Regions from separate parts of the Paenibacillus sp. UNC496MF genome, predicted to be linked through region 1. Evidence: riboswitches for the same ligand, from Rfam matches in the RefSeq annotation. Region 1 holds a riboswitch; the other holds the start of a gene.

The links. A riboswitch is a leader RNA that binds a small molecule or an ion and turns the genes downstream of it on or off. The one in region 1 is predicted to bind ZMP and ZTP.
Region 2: it holds a riboswitch for ZMP and ZTP, as region 1 does, so the genes downstream of both, BMZ79_RS22010 (bifunctional 5,10-methylenetetrahydrofolate dehydrogenase/5,10-methenyltetrahydrofolate cyclohydrolase) here and rpiB (ribose 5-phosphate isomerase B) in region 1, are expected to answer to the same signal.

The regions. Positions count from the first base shown of each region.
Region 1 is NZ_FORE01000010.1:259,307-266,602, forward strand. It holds gene BMZ79_RS19040 (MDR family MFS transporter) at 1-677, opposite strand, end outside; gene BMZ79_RS19045 (L-threonylcarbamoyladenylate synthase) at 997-2,097, shown strand; gene BMZ79_RS19050 (manganese efflux pump MntP) at 2,441-3,001, shown strand; gene BMZ79_RS19055 (low molecular weight protein arginine phosphatase) at 3,041-3,625, shown strand; ZMP/ZTP riboswitch at 3,707-3,789, shown strand; gene rpiB (ribose 5-phosphate isomerase B) at 3,908-4,378, shown strand; gene BMZ79_RS19065 (TIGR01440 family protein) at 4,393-4,992, shown strand; gene glyA (serine hydroxymethyltransferase) at 5,182-6,429, shown strand; gene BMZ79_RS19075 (winged helix-turn-helix transcriptional regulator) at 6,575-7,048, shown strand; gene BMZ79_RS19080 (LacI family DNA-binding transcriptional regulator) at 7,279-7,296, shown strand, end outside.
Region 2 is NZ_FORE01000012.1:141,515-148,810, reverse strand. It holds gene BMZ79_RS22020 (SDR family NAD(P)-dependent oxidoreductase) at 271-996, shown strand; gene BMZ79_RS22015 (ThuA domain-containing protein) at 1,011-1,643, shown strand; gene BMZ79_RS22010 (bifunctional 5,10-methylenetetrahydrofolate dehydrogenase/5,10-methenyltetrahydrofolate cyclohydrolase) at 1,825-2,673, opposite strand; ZMP/ZTP riboswitch at 2,737-2,818, opposite strand; gene coaD (pantetheine-phosphate adenylyltransferase) at 2,895-3,371, opposite strand; gene BMZ79_RS22000 (phosphoesterase) at 3,368-3,880, opposite strand; gene BMZ79_RS21995 (cupin domain-containing protein) at 3,904-4,236, opposite strand; gene BMZ79_RS21990 (zinc-dependent alcohol dehydrogenase) at 4,236-5,276, opposite strand; gene BMZ79_RS21985 (G1 family glutamic endopeptidase) at 5,542-6,285, shown strand; gene BMZ79_RS21980 (phytoene desaturase family protein) at 6,396-7,296, shown strand, end outside.

The DNA of each region.
Region 1 (7,296 bases):
CCCCATTCGCTGCCGTGCGACAGGGCGACGAGCAGCGAGGCGCTGCTGATGATGACCGTCACGAAGCCGATCAGGTCGAATTTCTTCGGCACGTTAAGCCGGTAGTACGGGATATAGATCGCGATGAGCAGGATGCCGACCGCCGCGATCGGCACGTTCAGCCAGAACAGCCAATGCCACGAGACGTTGTCGAGCAGCCAGCCGCTGTACGTCGGGCCGATGGCCGGCGCGAGCATGGACGAGGCGGCCCAGAACGAGATCGCCATCGCGACCTTCTCGCGGGGAATGACTTGGTACACGATCGCCATCGTGATCGGCGAGATCATGCCGGTGAACGCGCCCTGCAATATGCGGAACGCGATCAGCGATTCCACGTTCCAGGCCAGCGCGCAGCAGATGCTGGCGACGGTGAAGCCGGACATGGCGAACAGGAAGAGCCGCTTGTAGCTGAACCGCTCGCCGAAGTAGCCGGTGATCGGGGCGAACGTGCCCATGGCGAGCATGAAGCCGGTCAAGGTCCACTGCGTGGTGGCGAGGGTCGTGTGAAAGCGATCCGTGAGGACCGGAATCGCGATATTGATCGTGCTGACGTTGAGCACCGATACGAAGCTGCCGAAGAAGATGGCGATCATGATCGGCAGGATGCGGACGGGCTTGGATGAAGCGGGAACTTGCATGGAATGCGGCCTCCTCGGTTTGATATATGTCTCCAATGACATATATGCATAGCTTAAGAAGCATAACGCCGCCGGGCGTATCCGTCAAAGACGGCGGGGGGCGATGGCGAGCGATAGGCGGCGCGGGAGGGCGGTTGAAACGCATACAACGGGGCGGCAGGGCCGTTTTTCTTCCGAATGCGGGCCTCAAGGAGCCGGACATGCCGCAAAGCCGTCCGCGCCGCGCCGTTACGGGGACAAGCGGCTTTGTTTCGCGCGGGGATGCGTATGGTATAATAGGAATAAAACCGCTTCAGAAGCAGAACTCGGGGAAACGACATTGAATACACCAGTACGACCTACAACCCTATGGCGCGTCGACGCCGCGTCTCCGGACGGCGAGCCGCTTCGCGCGGCGGCGGCCCGGCTGCGGGAAGGCGGTACCGTCGCCTTCCCGACGGAGACCGTGTACGGGCTCGGCGCCGACGCGCGGCGCTCGGAGGCGGTGGAACGCATCTTCGCTGCCAAGGGCCGTCCGTCCGACAACCCGCTCATCGTGCACGTCGCCGGGCGCGCCCAGCTTGCCGGGCTGACGCTGCCGTTGGCAGTGCCGAGGGCCCAAGCGCTCGCGGACCGGCTCATGGAGCGGTTCTGGCCGGGGCCGCTGACGTTCGTGCTGCCGGTCAGGCCGGGCGCGGTCTCGCCGCGCGTCACCGCCGGCCTCGACACCGTGGCGGTGCGCATGCCCGCGCATCCCGTCGCGCTCGCGCTCATCGCGGCGTCGGGCTGTCCGCTCGCCGCGCCGAGCGCGAACCGCTCGGGCCGCCCGAGCCCGACGCTGGCGTCGCATGTCCGGGACGACCTGGACGGCCGCATCGACGGCATCGTCGACGGCGGCCCGGCCGGCGTCGGCCTGGAGTCGACCGTCGTCGAAGTCCTGGACGGCGAGACGGTGCGCATCCTGCGCCCGGGCGGCATTACCGCCGAGGCGCTGCGCGCTTCGGGCGCGGCCGTCGCCTACGACGCCGTCGCCGCGCCGGAAGCCGCGGCGGACGCGTCCGCCGGGCAGGCGCCGCGCTCGCCCGGCATGAAGTACGCGCACTACGCGCCGCGGGGCGCGCTGCAGCTCGTGCGGGGCGAGCCGGACGCGGTGGCCGCCTGGATCGCGGCGGCCGTCCGCGAAGCCCGCGCGCGCGGCGAGCGCACGGGGGTGCTCGCCTTCGACGAGCACGCGGCCCGGTACGACGCGGACTGCGTGCTCGCCGTCGGCAGCCTGGCGCGGCTCGATACCGCCGCGCAGGGGCTGTACGCCGCGCTGCGCGCGTTCGACGCGCAGGGCGTCCAGCGCATCTGGGCGGAGACGTGCCCGGAGACGGGCATCGGGCACGCGTACATGAACCGCTTGTCCAAGGCCGCCGGCCACGCGGTCGTGTGCGTCTGACTTGTGGCCGGACGGCTTTGGAGCAGCCGGCCCACGCAAGACCGGCGTCAAACCGGGCGGGCTCGATCGGCGGCTCCGCGAACGCCGGCGCGCGGAGCGGAGCCGCAATCGAAGCACGCCCGGCCGGAATCGCTTTACACGATAACTCGTTTTTTCGCAAGCGAAGGTTCTTTCTACCGCAGGTCACGGCTTTTGATAAGGTAGCTATCGGTCGCCCGGCTTCCTCCGCCTGAATGCCCGCCCGCCCGAGGCCCGGCCCCGGGCGCTTGTCCGCCATCCGGTCATCTTTCCCGTCTTGTCCGCATATGCTTGGAGGAGATAACGGGGACAAGGAGTGGATGGCATGGTCGAGGCAGGCCTGCAGGCCGGACAGCTGTTGACGCTGATCATTATCGCGCTGGCGCTCGGCATGGACGCTTTTTCGCTGGGCGTTGGCATCGGGCTGAAAGGCATCCGGCTGCTGGATATCCTCAAGCTCAGCACGCTCATCGCGCTGTTTCACATCCTGATGCCGCTCATCGGGATCTTCGCGGGCAAGTACGTCGGCACGCTGCTCGGCAGCGTGGCGTCTTCGGCCGGGGGCGGACTGCTGCTGCTGCTCGGCGGCCATATGGTGTACAGCTCGCTCCGGGGCGACGCGGTGCCGTCGATCGACCACCGCAGCTCGTGGGGCATGCTGCTGTTCGCGCTCAGCGTCAGCATCGATTCGTTCTCGGTCGGGCTGTCGCTCGGCATGTTCGCCGTCGATATGCTGCTGGCGGTGCTGCTGTTCGGCATCGCCGGGGGCTGCTTGTCCGTGGCCGGCCTGCTGCTCGGCCGCCGGGTCAGCTCCAGTCTCGGCGGGTACGGCGAGGCGATCGGCGGCGTGATTTTATTGACGTTCGGGCTGCTGATCCTGTTCTGACGGCGGCGGTCCGGCCTACCATCTAGAGGGGGTTCTCGCATGAAACGGATCTTATTCGTCTGCACCGGCAACACGTGCCGTTCGCCGATGGCGGAGGCGCTGCTGCGGGATTTGGCGCAGAAGCGCGGCCTGCCGCTGGAAGTACGCTCCGCGGGCGTGTCCACCGTCGACGGGCTGCCCGTCTCCGACCACGCCCAATCGGTCCTGCGCCGCCGGGACATTCGCCATAATAACGGCTCGACCGCGCTCGAAAGCGGCTCCGTGACGTGGGCCGACCTGATTTTGACGATGACGGCGAGCCACAAGCGCCATCTGCTGCAGCGGTTCCCGAGCGCCGTGGACAAGACGTACACCCTGCTGGAGTACGTCTACCGCGACGAGGAAGGGCTGCGGCGCATCGCGGAGCTGGAGAGCCTGTACACCGATTTTCAAATGAAGCAGGCGCTCGGCGGGCAGCTCACGGACGCGGAACGCGCCCGGCTGCTGGAGCTGGAAGCCGGCATCCCGAGCTTCGACATCGCCGACCCGTTCGGCGGGCCTCTGCCCGTCTACGAGGCCAGCGCGGCGGAGATCGAGGCGGCGCTGCGCAAGCTGCTCGACCGGCTGCGGCAGCCGCGCAGATAACCGTTCGCCGGGCGTTCCGCGCGCGGCGTTTGCGGATTGATTTTACCGGCCCGATCCGGTATGATAGAGCTAATTAAAGACGGTTTCCGATGTAACTGGCGACGAAAGTGGGTCCAACCACGGTGGAGCATCGGAAGATACGGCCGGTCGCCTGGGCAAAGAGCAGCGTGCGTGAGCATGCTTGCTCTTTTTTCGTCTTTTCCGGCGAAATCAGGTATACTAAAACCATTGCGAATCGACATTTTCCGCCATCGCGCGGTCACATTGGGAGGTATATGCGGTATGAAAATCGCCATCGGCGCGGACCACGGCGGCTATCGGCTGAAGGAAGTCGTGGTGCCGTTCATTCAATCGCTCGGCCATGAGATTCTCGACGTCGGCTGCGATTGCGAGCAATCCGTCGACTACCCGGATTACGCGCTCCCGGCTTGCGAGCTCGTCGTGCAGGGGAAAGCCGACCGCGGCATTCTCATCTGCGGCACCGGCATCGGCATGTCCATCGCGGCGAACAAAGTGGCGGGCATCCGCTGCGCGCTCGTGCACGACCTGTTCTCGGCGCAGGCGACGCGCGACCACAACGACACGAACGCGTTGGCCCTGGGCGAGCGCGTGGTCGGTCCCGGCGTGGCGCAGGAGATCATCCGCGTCTGGCTGGAGACGCCGTTCTCGAACGGCGAGCGCCACGTCGGCCGGCTGAACAAAGTGAAGCAGATCGAAGCGAAATACGCCGCGCAGCCCGCGCGCGCGGAATAAAGGAGCGGATCGGCGTGAGCGATACGGCAGCGGGCTGGAATCCGGCCCGGTTGAGCAAGGACGTCGAGACGGTCGTCCGCGAGCTTGCCGCCGCGGCGCGGCTGCGCGAGGGGCAGCTGCTCGTGGTCGGGACGTCCACGAGCGAGGTGCTGGGCCAGCGGATCGGCACCTCGGGGACGCTGGAGACGGCGAAGGCGATCTACGACGGCATCGAGGCGGTGCGGCGGGAGCTGGACTTTTACGCCGTGTTCCAGTGCTGCGAGCATCTGAACCGGGCGCTCGTCATGGAACGCGAGGCGGCGGAGCGGTACGGACTCGAGCTCGTCTCGGCCGTCCCGGTGCGCAAGGCGGGCGGCTCCATGGCGGCGTACGCGTTCGGCGCGCTGCGGGACGCGGTGCTGACGGAGACGGTGCAGGCGCATGCCGGCCTCGACATCGGCGACACGTTCATCGGCATGCACCTGAAGCGCGTGGCCGTGCCGGTTCGGCCGTCGATCCGCTCCATCGGGGCGGCGCATCTGACGATGGCGTTCACCCGGCCGAAGCTGATCGGCGGCGAACGGGCGGTGTACGCCCGCGAAGCGGCGGACGGCGCGGCGGAAAGCTGCGATTGACCGGTTTGTTGCTAATGGCTTCGCCCATAAAAACCAAGCTTTTGCTTACGAAGTAGTTTTATTTCACGAACCGCCTCATCCGGTTCGGCTTCGCCCATAAAACTAAGCTAATGCTTACGAAGCGATTTTGTTCCACGGCCGATTTCCGATCGGCCTAGCTCCGCCACAAAATTTCAGGAGGAAACCCACATGGAAAACCTACGCAAGCAAGATCCCGAAATCGTCAAAGCGCTCGGCCTTGAGCTGCAGCGCCAGCGCGACAACATCGAACTGATCGCGTCCGAGAACATCGTCTCCGAGGCGGTGCTCGAAGCGATGGGCACGGTGCTGACGAACAAATACGCGGAAGGCTACCCGGGCAAGCGCTACTACGGCGGCTGCGAACACGTCGACATCGCCGAGGACATCGCCCGCAACCGCGCGAAGGAACTGTTCGGCGCGGAGCACGCGAACGTGCAGCCGCACTCCGGCGCGCAGGCGAACATGGCCGTCTACCTGGCCGCGCTGCAGCCCGGCGACACGGTGCTCGGGATGAACCTCGCGCACGGCGGCCATCTGACGCACGGCTCCCCGGTTAACGCGTCCGGCATCCTGTACAACTTCGTCGCGTACGGCGTCGACGAGAACACGTTCACGATCAACTACGACGAAGTGCGCAAGCTCGCGTTCAAGCACCGTCCGCGGATGATCGTGGCGGGCGCGTCCGCGTACCCGCGCATCATCGATTTCGAAGCGCTCGGCAAAATCGCCGAGGACGTCGGCGCGCTGCTCTTCGTCGACATGGCGCATATCGCGGGCCTCGTCGCGGCCGGCTTGCACCCGAGCCCGGTGCCGTACGCGCACTTCGTGACGACGACGACGCACAAAACGCTCCGCGGACCGCGCGGCGGCATGATCCTGTGCCGCAAAGCCTGGGCGCAGGCGATCGACAAAGCGGTGTTCCCGGGCTCCCAAGGCGGCCCGCTGATGCACATCATCGCGGCGAAAGCCGTCGCGTTCGGCGAAGCGCTGCAGCCGTCGTTCAAGGAATACGGCAAGAACGTCGTCGACAACGCCAAGGCGCTCTCCGAAGCGCTGCTCGCCCAAGGCATCAACATCGTCTCCGGCGGCACGGACAACCACCTCATGCTGATCGACCTGCGCAACCTGAACATCACGGGCAAAGACGCGGAGCATGTCCTGGATTCCGTCCAAATCACGGTCAACAAAAACGCCATTCCGTTCGACCCGACGAGCCCGTTCGTCACGAGCGGCATCCGCATCGGCACGCCGGCGGCGACTTCCCGCGGCATGGGCGTGGACGCGATGAAGACGATCGCCGAGATCATCGCCATGACGCTCAAGAATCCGAAGGACGAAGCCGTGCTCGAGAAAGCGCGCGGCATGGTGCGCGACCTCGTGGCGCAATATCCGCTCTACCCGGGCATGTCCTACTAAGACAACCGGCTATCCCGTCCGCGCAACCGAAGCCGCCGGCCGCTGCCTCCGCAGCGGGCCGGCGGCTTTTTGTCATTCCCTTATTCGGTTGTATGATGCAAGCAAGCGGATTTCAATCGCCGCCCGGCTGTGATAAGATAGCCCTATGAAACGTACAGACAACAAGTCGCGCTGTTCGGTCAACTTCGCGCTCGAGACGGTCGGCGACAACTGGTCGCTCCTGATCGTGCGCGACATCGTGTATTACCGCAAGAAGACGTTCGGCGAGTTTCTGGCGTCGGAGGAAGGCATCTCGACGAACATTTTGTCGTCGCGGCTCGCGCGGCTGGAGCGGAAGGGCGTGCTGACGAAGCGGCCGCACGACACCGACAAGCGAAAGGAGACCTACGCGCTGACCGAGCGGGGACTGGACCTCGTGCCGGTGCTGCTGGAGCTGGCCGATTGGGGCGCGAAGCACGATCCCGAAGCGAAGGAAGGCCGATGGATCGGCCTGATCCAGGACGACCGGGCGGGCGCCGTCGCGCTCGTCAAGGATACGGTGCGGGCGGGGGGCTCCGTCTTCGTCGGCGAGGGAAACGTCATCGAGCAATTGAATTCACGGGCGAAGGAGCCGACCTGAGAATCGGCTTCCTTGTCGTGCGCGCTTCTTGCGTTGCGGCCCCGACAGCCGCTTCCGTCCGCTATCGGTGCGGCTCCGACAGCCGCCGCCCGTCAGCCCCCGGTCATGCCCCGGAATACGGCGCAACCGGGACGAGTCCGTAAAATAGTGCTTGCAATCGCTTTCTTCGTGCCTATATAATAACGCTAGAACTTGTTCCGAAACGTTTTGGAACCTTGGAGGAAGACGCCTTGACGACTATTAAAGAC
Region 2 (7,296 bases), on a different contig from region 1:
GAACGACATTCCTCGCCCATCACCTTAATCGTAATAATTACTATTAAATCCTAACAGGCACCGCCTTTCGCGTCAACCTTAAGCTGGCTGCTGCCGAATTTTGGCGTCCGGAGCGGGGGAAGATGCGCCGCGACACGCCCGATGCGCCGAAGCTTGTTCGTCCGGACGGATTGCCGCCTCGCCGCCTCGCCTCTATAATGGGGCTTAGACAACGAAGCGATCGCGCGAGAAGCACGGCATCCTTAATTCCAACCTTTGGAGGGACCGCTTATGCCGCACTACCGGCACGTTTGCATTACCGGCACCGACCGCGGAATCGGACTGGAACTGGCGATTGCCCTGCTGGAATCCGGCTGCACCGTCTACGCGGGCGGTATCGTCCATCCCAATCCCGAACTGGAGCGGCTGTCGGCGAGCTATCCGAATCAGCTGCACGCCTCCCGCCTGGACGTCGGAAGCGACGACAGCGTGAAAGCGTTTGCGGAATGGCTCGCCGCCCTGACGCCCGAGCTGGACCTGCTGATCAACAACGCCGCGCTGCTCGGCGACACCGTCGGCACCGTCGCGGACGCGCTCGATTTCGCCGACATGCAGCGGGTGTACAACGTCACCGCGCTCGGCGCGATCCGCATGGCGAACGCGCTTCTCGCGCCCGTCATGAACGGCGGCAAGCTGATCGTAAACGTCTCGTCCGAAGCGGGCAGCCTCGGCCAGAGCCACCGCGACGCCTGGTTCGGCTACTGCATGGCCAAGGCCGCGCTCAACATGGGCTCGACCATCGTCCACAACAAGATCCGCCGGGAAGGCGGCCGCGTGCTGCTGCTCCACCCCGGCTGGGTGAAGACGTCGATGAGCGGCACGTGGAACGACGCCGGCACGTACACGCCGCGGGAAGCGGCCGCGCAGCTGCTCGCCCGCGTCGCGGAACGCGGCGGCGAGCTGCGCGAGCTGCCCCTGTACCTCGAAGCGGATACCGGCCGCGAACTGCCATGGTGAGGAGGACGACGAACATGAACGAACCCGTACGCGCGCTGCTGCTCGGCGACTTCGCGGCGGCGCCGTGGCATCCGCTGGAGCCGGCGCGCGCCGAGCTAAACGCCGCGCTCGGCCCCGAATTCGCGCTGGAGCCGACCGAGAATTACGACGCCCTGAGCCGGCTCGAGCACGCGGAGCATCCGCTGTGCATCTCCTACGCGGACTGCTGGGACCGGACGCCGACGGCGGCGCAGGCGGCGGGCCTGCTGCGCTACGTCGCGGGCGGCGGCGGGCTGCTCGTCGTGCATAACGGCATCTCGCTCCAGCGCAGCCCGGAGCTGCGGCAGCTGATCGGCGCCCGGTTCACCGGGCATCCGCCTTATCAGCCGCTTCTCTATCGCCCCGCCGAGGAGCACCCGATACTGAGCGGCGCCGGCGAATTCCCGCTCGAGGAGGAGCCGTACCGGTTCGAGCTCGATCCGCTGGCCGAGCTGAACGTGTTCCTCGCCTTCGACTTCGAGGGCGAGCGCTGTCCGGCGGGCTGGGCGCGAAGCTACGGCCTCGGCCGGGTCGTCTACCTGCAGCCGGGCCACCACGCCCCGTCCTTCCGGCCCGCGCCGTACCGCCGGTTGCTGCTGAACGGCGCGCGGTGGGCGTGCGGGCGGTAAGCCGGCGCGGGCGGTAGGCCGGCGCGGGCGGCAAGCCGCCTCGGAAAGAACCGGATGCTTCGGCGCGGCGGTACCGCCCGACGGCTCCCGAACGCGGCGTTTCATCCAAAAAAGGGCCGTCCCGCAAGCGGATTCGCTTGCGGGACGGCCCTTCGTTTGCCGCGCGGCCCCGAGGAGCGCGCTACGCGCCGAACTTCTCCGCCGCGTCCACCGTATGCTTCAGCAACGTCGCGATCGTGACCGGCCCGACGCCCGCCGGCACCGGCGTAATGGCGGAGGCATGGGCGGCGCACGCCGCGTAATCGACGTCCCCGACGTTGCCGGGATTGTAGCCGGCGTCGAGCACGACGGCGCCCGGCTTGATCCAGTTTCCCTGCACGAACTTCGGCTTGCCGACGGCGGCGACCACGATGTCCGCGAGCCGGACGATCGCCGGCAGGTCCGCCGTGCGCGAATGACAGGTCGTCACCGTCGCGTCCGCGTTCAGCAGCATCGCCGAGACGGGCTTGCCGAGGATCGGGCTGCGGCCGATGACGACGGCATGGCGGCCGCTTACGGGCAGCTCGTAGTGCGCCAGAATCGCCATGATCGCCGCCGGCGTGCAGCAGGGAAAGTCCGCCAGGCCGAACGCGGTCCGCGCGTAGCCGAGCGTCGTCACGCCGTCGACGTCCTTCTGGGCGGCGATCGCTTCGAACGCCGCCCGCCCGTCGATGTGCGGCGGCACGGGATGCTGCAGCAGAATGCCGTGCACCGCGGCATCGCCGTTCAATCCCCGGATGGCCGCGACCAGCTCTTCCGTCGTCGTCGCCGCGGGCAGCTCCACGCGGATCGACGCGATGCCGAGCCGCTTGCACGCGTTGCCTTTCATCCGCACGTACGTGGCGGATGCCGGGTCGTCCCCGACCAGCACGGTCGCGAGACACGGGACGATGCCCCGCTCCTTCAGCCGCGCGATGCGCGGCACGAGTCCTTCCTTGATGCGGTCCGCGACCGCGCCGCCGTCCAATACCAACGTTTCCGAATGCGTCATGCTCCCTCATCCTCTCGAATAATGATCCCCGAAAACAGAAAGAGGCAAGGGGACGAATCCCCTTACCTCTGCCCAGGCGTACGGCCGTATAAGCGTTCCGTGCTCCCCCGCGGTTCGCCGCGTTACGCCAGTCACACGCGCTTTTGAATCGATGGTTGTATTATACCGTCCGGGGCGGGCCGCAGGCAACCCGCATCGGGATATTCGGACAGCCGCTTCGCCTACTTCGCGAACGTCACCATTTTCGCGTACGCGTCCGGATGCATGAAGGTCTGCGCCAGCTCGGTCTTGTTCGACTGGATGAACATCCGCACGAGCGAGCTGCTGGTCTGGATGTCCTTGAGATACGGCGACAGGTAGACGGTGTCCGCCGTCGTCGTGGTGCGCATGTACTGCTCCAGCTGCAGCTCGTACTCGAGGTCCGTGGAGTTGCGGATGCCCCGGATGACGGCCTTCACGGCGTTCGCGTTGACGTAGTCCGCCACGATGCCTTCGAACGGCACGACGATCGCGTTCGTCACGTGGGCGGTCGACAGCTCCGCGAGCCCCGTGCGCTGCGCGAGGTCGAAGTAGTGCTTCTTGCTCCGGTTGTTCGCGATGAGGACATGCACCTCGTCGAACAGCGTGCCGGCCCGTTCGATGACCGAGATATGCCCGAGCGTAATGGGGTCGAAGCTGCCCGCGTACACGACTCTCATGCCTGCTCCTCGCCCGGCACGACGGCGTCGCGGATCTGCTCGAACGTCAGCGGCGTGTAATCCCAGTGCTCCACGCTGACGTTGAAGTGCTGCGCGCCCTCGTATTTCTGCCCGTGGATGTGGCCGTGGACGTTCACGTACGGCATATGCCGGTTCATGTACATCGGCTCGTGCGAGAGGAAGAAGAAGTCTTTATAGATGATCGGATGCTCGCTCGCCTCGTCGAAGCCGGCGTCCAGCCACCACTGCCGTCCCCGACCCCGGTCGTGATTGCCGAGGATGAGATGCTTGTACCCGTTCAGCCGCTCCACGATCGCTTGGGTCCGCGCCCGGTTCAGGAACGAGAAGTCCCCGAGGTGGAATACCTTGTCCCCTTCCCCGACGACCGCGTTCCACTTCGCGATCATGGTCTCATCCATCTCCTCGGCGTTCGCGAACGGCCGCGATTCGAAATCGATGATGTGCGTATGGCCGAAGTGATGGTCCGAGATGAAAAACGTCTTGCCCATGCGGTTCACGCTCCTTGTCCGCCTTACTCGTCGTCCGCAATCGTCGCGAGCAGATCCGCCCGAAGCGGCGTGAACGTCTCGACGACGACCGTGTCCGCGAGCGCCGTCACTTCATGCACCGCGCCGCCGGGAATGACGAACTGCTCGCCCGCCTCGGCGACCGACAGCGCCCCGTTCATCTCCAGCCGCAGCCGCCCGCTGACGACGAACGTCAGCTGCTCGTGCGGATGCGAATGCGCCGCGCCGACCGCGCCGGCGCGCAGCTTCGCCATCATGCTCATGATCGTCTCGCCCGGGGGGAAGATCTTCCGCTCGATCCCCGGCCCGGACGCGTGCCATTCGTCAAAACGCGGCATCAGGCTTCGCCTCCCGGCACCAGCAAGACTTTCGATACGTGGCCCGGCGCCTTCAGCAGCGTCTCGAACCAGCGCCCGCCTTCGCGGAGCGGCGCTTCGACCACGCCGTCGGCCAGGCCGATGCGGCCTTCTTCGATCCACCGGAGCGCCGTCCGGAAGTTCGCCGCGGAATACGCGAACGCGCCGGTCATCGTCACTTCGTTCCGGATCGCGACGTTCACCGGCAGCGCCGATTCCTCTTCGTGCAGTCCCGTGAACACCGTGCGGCCGCCGCCCTTGCACGCGAGCACGCACTGCCGGCGCGTCAGGCTCGCGCCGACCGCGTCGATCGCGGCGTCAACGCCGGCGCCGCCGGTCAGCCGCTTCACTTCCTCCAGCGTATCCGCGCCGGACGCCGGGCATACGGCATGCGCCGCCCCGAGCTTGGCGGCGATCGCCAGCCGCTCCGCGTTCATGTCGACGGCGATGACGCTGCGCGCGCCATGCTGCCGGACCGCCTGCAGCGTAAGCAGCCCGATCGGCCCCATCCCGACGATGAGCACCGTATCCGACGGCTTCGGCGCGGCCAGCTCCGCCGCGCGGATCGCGCAGGCGGCGGGCTCCGTCATCGCCGCCTGCCGCAGCGTCACCGAGTCCGGCACGGGATAGACGAACGCGGCCGGCAGCTTCACGTACTCCGCGTTGCTGCCGGGCAGCGCGGCGGACAGCAGCTTCCGCGACGCGCACAGCTGCTGCCGGCCGGTGACGCACGGCTCGCAATGCCCGCACGTGACGAGCGGGTTGGCCGTGACGCGCTGGCCGAACGCCCAGCGGCCTTCCGCCGCGGCCCGGCTGCCGATGGCGGCGATCGTGCCGGAGAATTCATGGCCGAAAATCATCGGCGGCTTGCGGAGCGAATTTTTGCCCAGATACCCGCTGAGCTCCGATCCGCAAATGCCGGAGTACGCCACGCGTACGAGCAGCTCGTCCTCGCCCGGGACCGGCTCGTCCGTCTCCCGGAGCACCATCTCCTGCGGTCCTTCGTAAATCAATGCCTGCATGCGCGATTTCCCCTCTCCACGATCGATTCGGTTTCGTAAAGGTTTGGCAAATGTCGGCTTCATTCCTCTACATGGTAGCATTCCGCCCGCGAAGGCGAAAGCCCCAATCGGGCATCGGTCCGGTTCGGATAAGGTTCGGTTCGGCAAGCGTCCCGCGGCGGACGCGTCTCCCGTCCGCCCGCTCGGGCGTTAGCGGCCGTGACAACCCGCGGCGCGCGGGAATACGCTGGACGTAATAACAACGTACGTAGAGGAGGTTCGGCGATTGAACAACATCCGAAGAGGATCCGCGCCGCGAAAACGATCGGCCTTCCTCCGGCCGCGCCCGGTGAAGATTCCGCCGGGGTGGCGGGCGGAGAACTGGTCGGGCTACGCGGTCAGCGGGAAACGAGGCGCGTACCGCCGCGTTTCGGGCTATTGGGTGGTGCCCCGCGTGAAAGCGGCCAAAGGAAACCGCTATTCGTCCGCTTGGATCGGAATCGACGGCTTCGACAATCCGTTCTTGATCCAAACGGGAACCGCGCACGCCTTCGAGAACGGCAAGGCGAGCTACTATCCGTGGTGGGAGATCCTGCCCGCCTACGAGACGCGGATCCCCCGGCCGGTCGCGCCGGGCGATGCGATGTTTGCCCAAATCACGAAACTCCGCGGCGGCAAGTGGCGGATTCTGCTCCGGAACCGGACGAAAGGCTGGACGTTCAGGACGGTTCAAGCCTATGCCGGCCCGGCTTCTTCGGCGGAATGGATTTTGGAGGCGCCCACGGTCGGGTTCGCGACGGCGCCGCTGGCGAATTACGGACGGACCGCCTTCTTCGGCTGCAGGCTGAGCGGCAAGCGGCCCTGTCTCAAGCGGCGCGACCGGGGCGTCATGGTGCAGAACGGCCGCATCGTCTCCACGCCTTCCCTGCCGAACAAAGCCAGAGACGGCTTCCGCGTCGCCTACGGCCCCGACATGCCCTCTCCGCCTTGCCGACCCGCGAATGAACCCATTCGCGCGGGCGATCGGTAACGCCCATCGCCTTTAGGAAACATTTGGAATGCTCGACAGGAAACGCCACCTCTCGCCGACGGCTTGCCTTACACTGAAGCTAGCTTTTATAACGCGGGAGGGAAACGATGATGACTACGTACGATGTCATCCTGATCGGAAGCGGCCATAACGCGTTGATCGCGGCCGCTTATTTGACGCGCGCGGGGCGAAGCGTCCTCGTGCTGGAGAAGAACGACCGTCCCGGCGGATTTCTGCGCACGGAGGAGCTGACGCTTCCCGGCTTCAAGCACGACGTCTATGCCGCCGCCCACCCGCTGTTCCTGACCGGTCCCGTCTACGCGGACTTCAAAGAGGCGCTCGAGGCCCGCGGCTTGCGTTACGTTAACACGGAGCTGCCGACCGGCGTCTCGATGGAGAACGGCGACACGGCCGTCTTCGCCCGTTCGGGGGAAGACTTGGCCGCCGAAGCCGAGCGGCTCGCCCCCGGCGACGGCGCCGCGCTGGGGCGCATGTTCGAGGCCTTCGCTCCCTATGCGGGGCAGGTGTTCGAGCTGTTCAATCTGGATCTGTCGGGCCCTCGGGCGACCGAAATCATCCGGGAGCTGCTGGCGGCTCCCGGCGCCAAAGGCTACTCGCCGTTCGCCGCCTCCCTGTTCTCAACCGCCCGCCAGGCGGTGAGCGAGTTCCGCTCCCCGGTGACGCGCGCCATGCTGGCCTCCTGGGTCACGCATCTCGGCCGCACGCCGGACGAGGCCGGCAGCGGCGTCTGGGTGCCGCTGACGGCGATGGCGCTCATGGGCGGAGGGATGCCGATCCCCGAAGGCGGCAGCGAGCGCCTCGCCCAAGCGTTGGCCCGGCTGGTGCAGGACCAGGGCGGCGCGATTCTGTTCGGCGCGCACGCGCAGCGGATCGTCGTCCGCGACGGCAAAGCCGTCGGCGTGCGCACGGCGGACGGCGAGGAATACCGGGCGGCGCAGGCGGTCGTCGCTTCCACCGGCCCGGATCAGCTCTACTTGTCGCTCCTCGCGG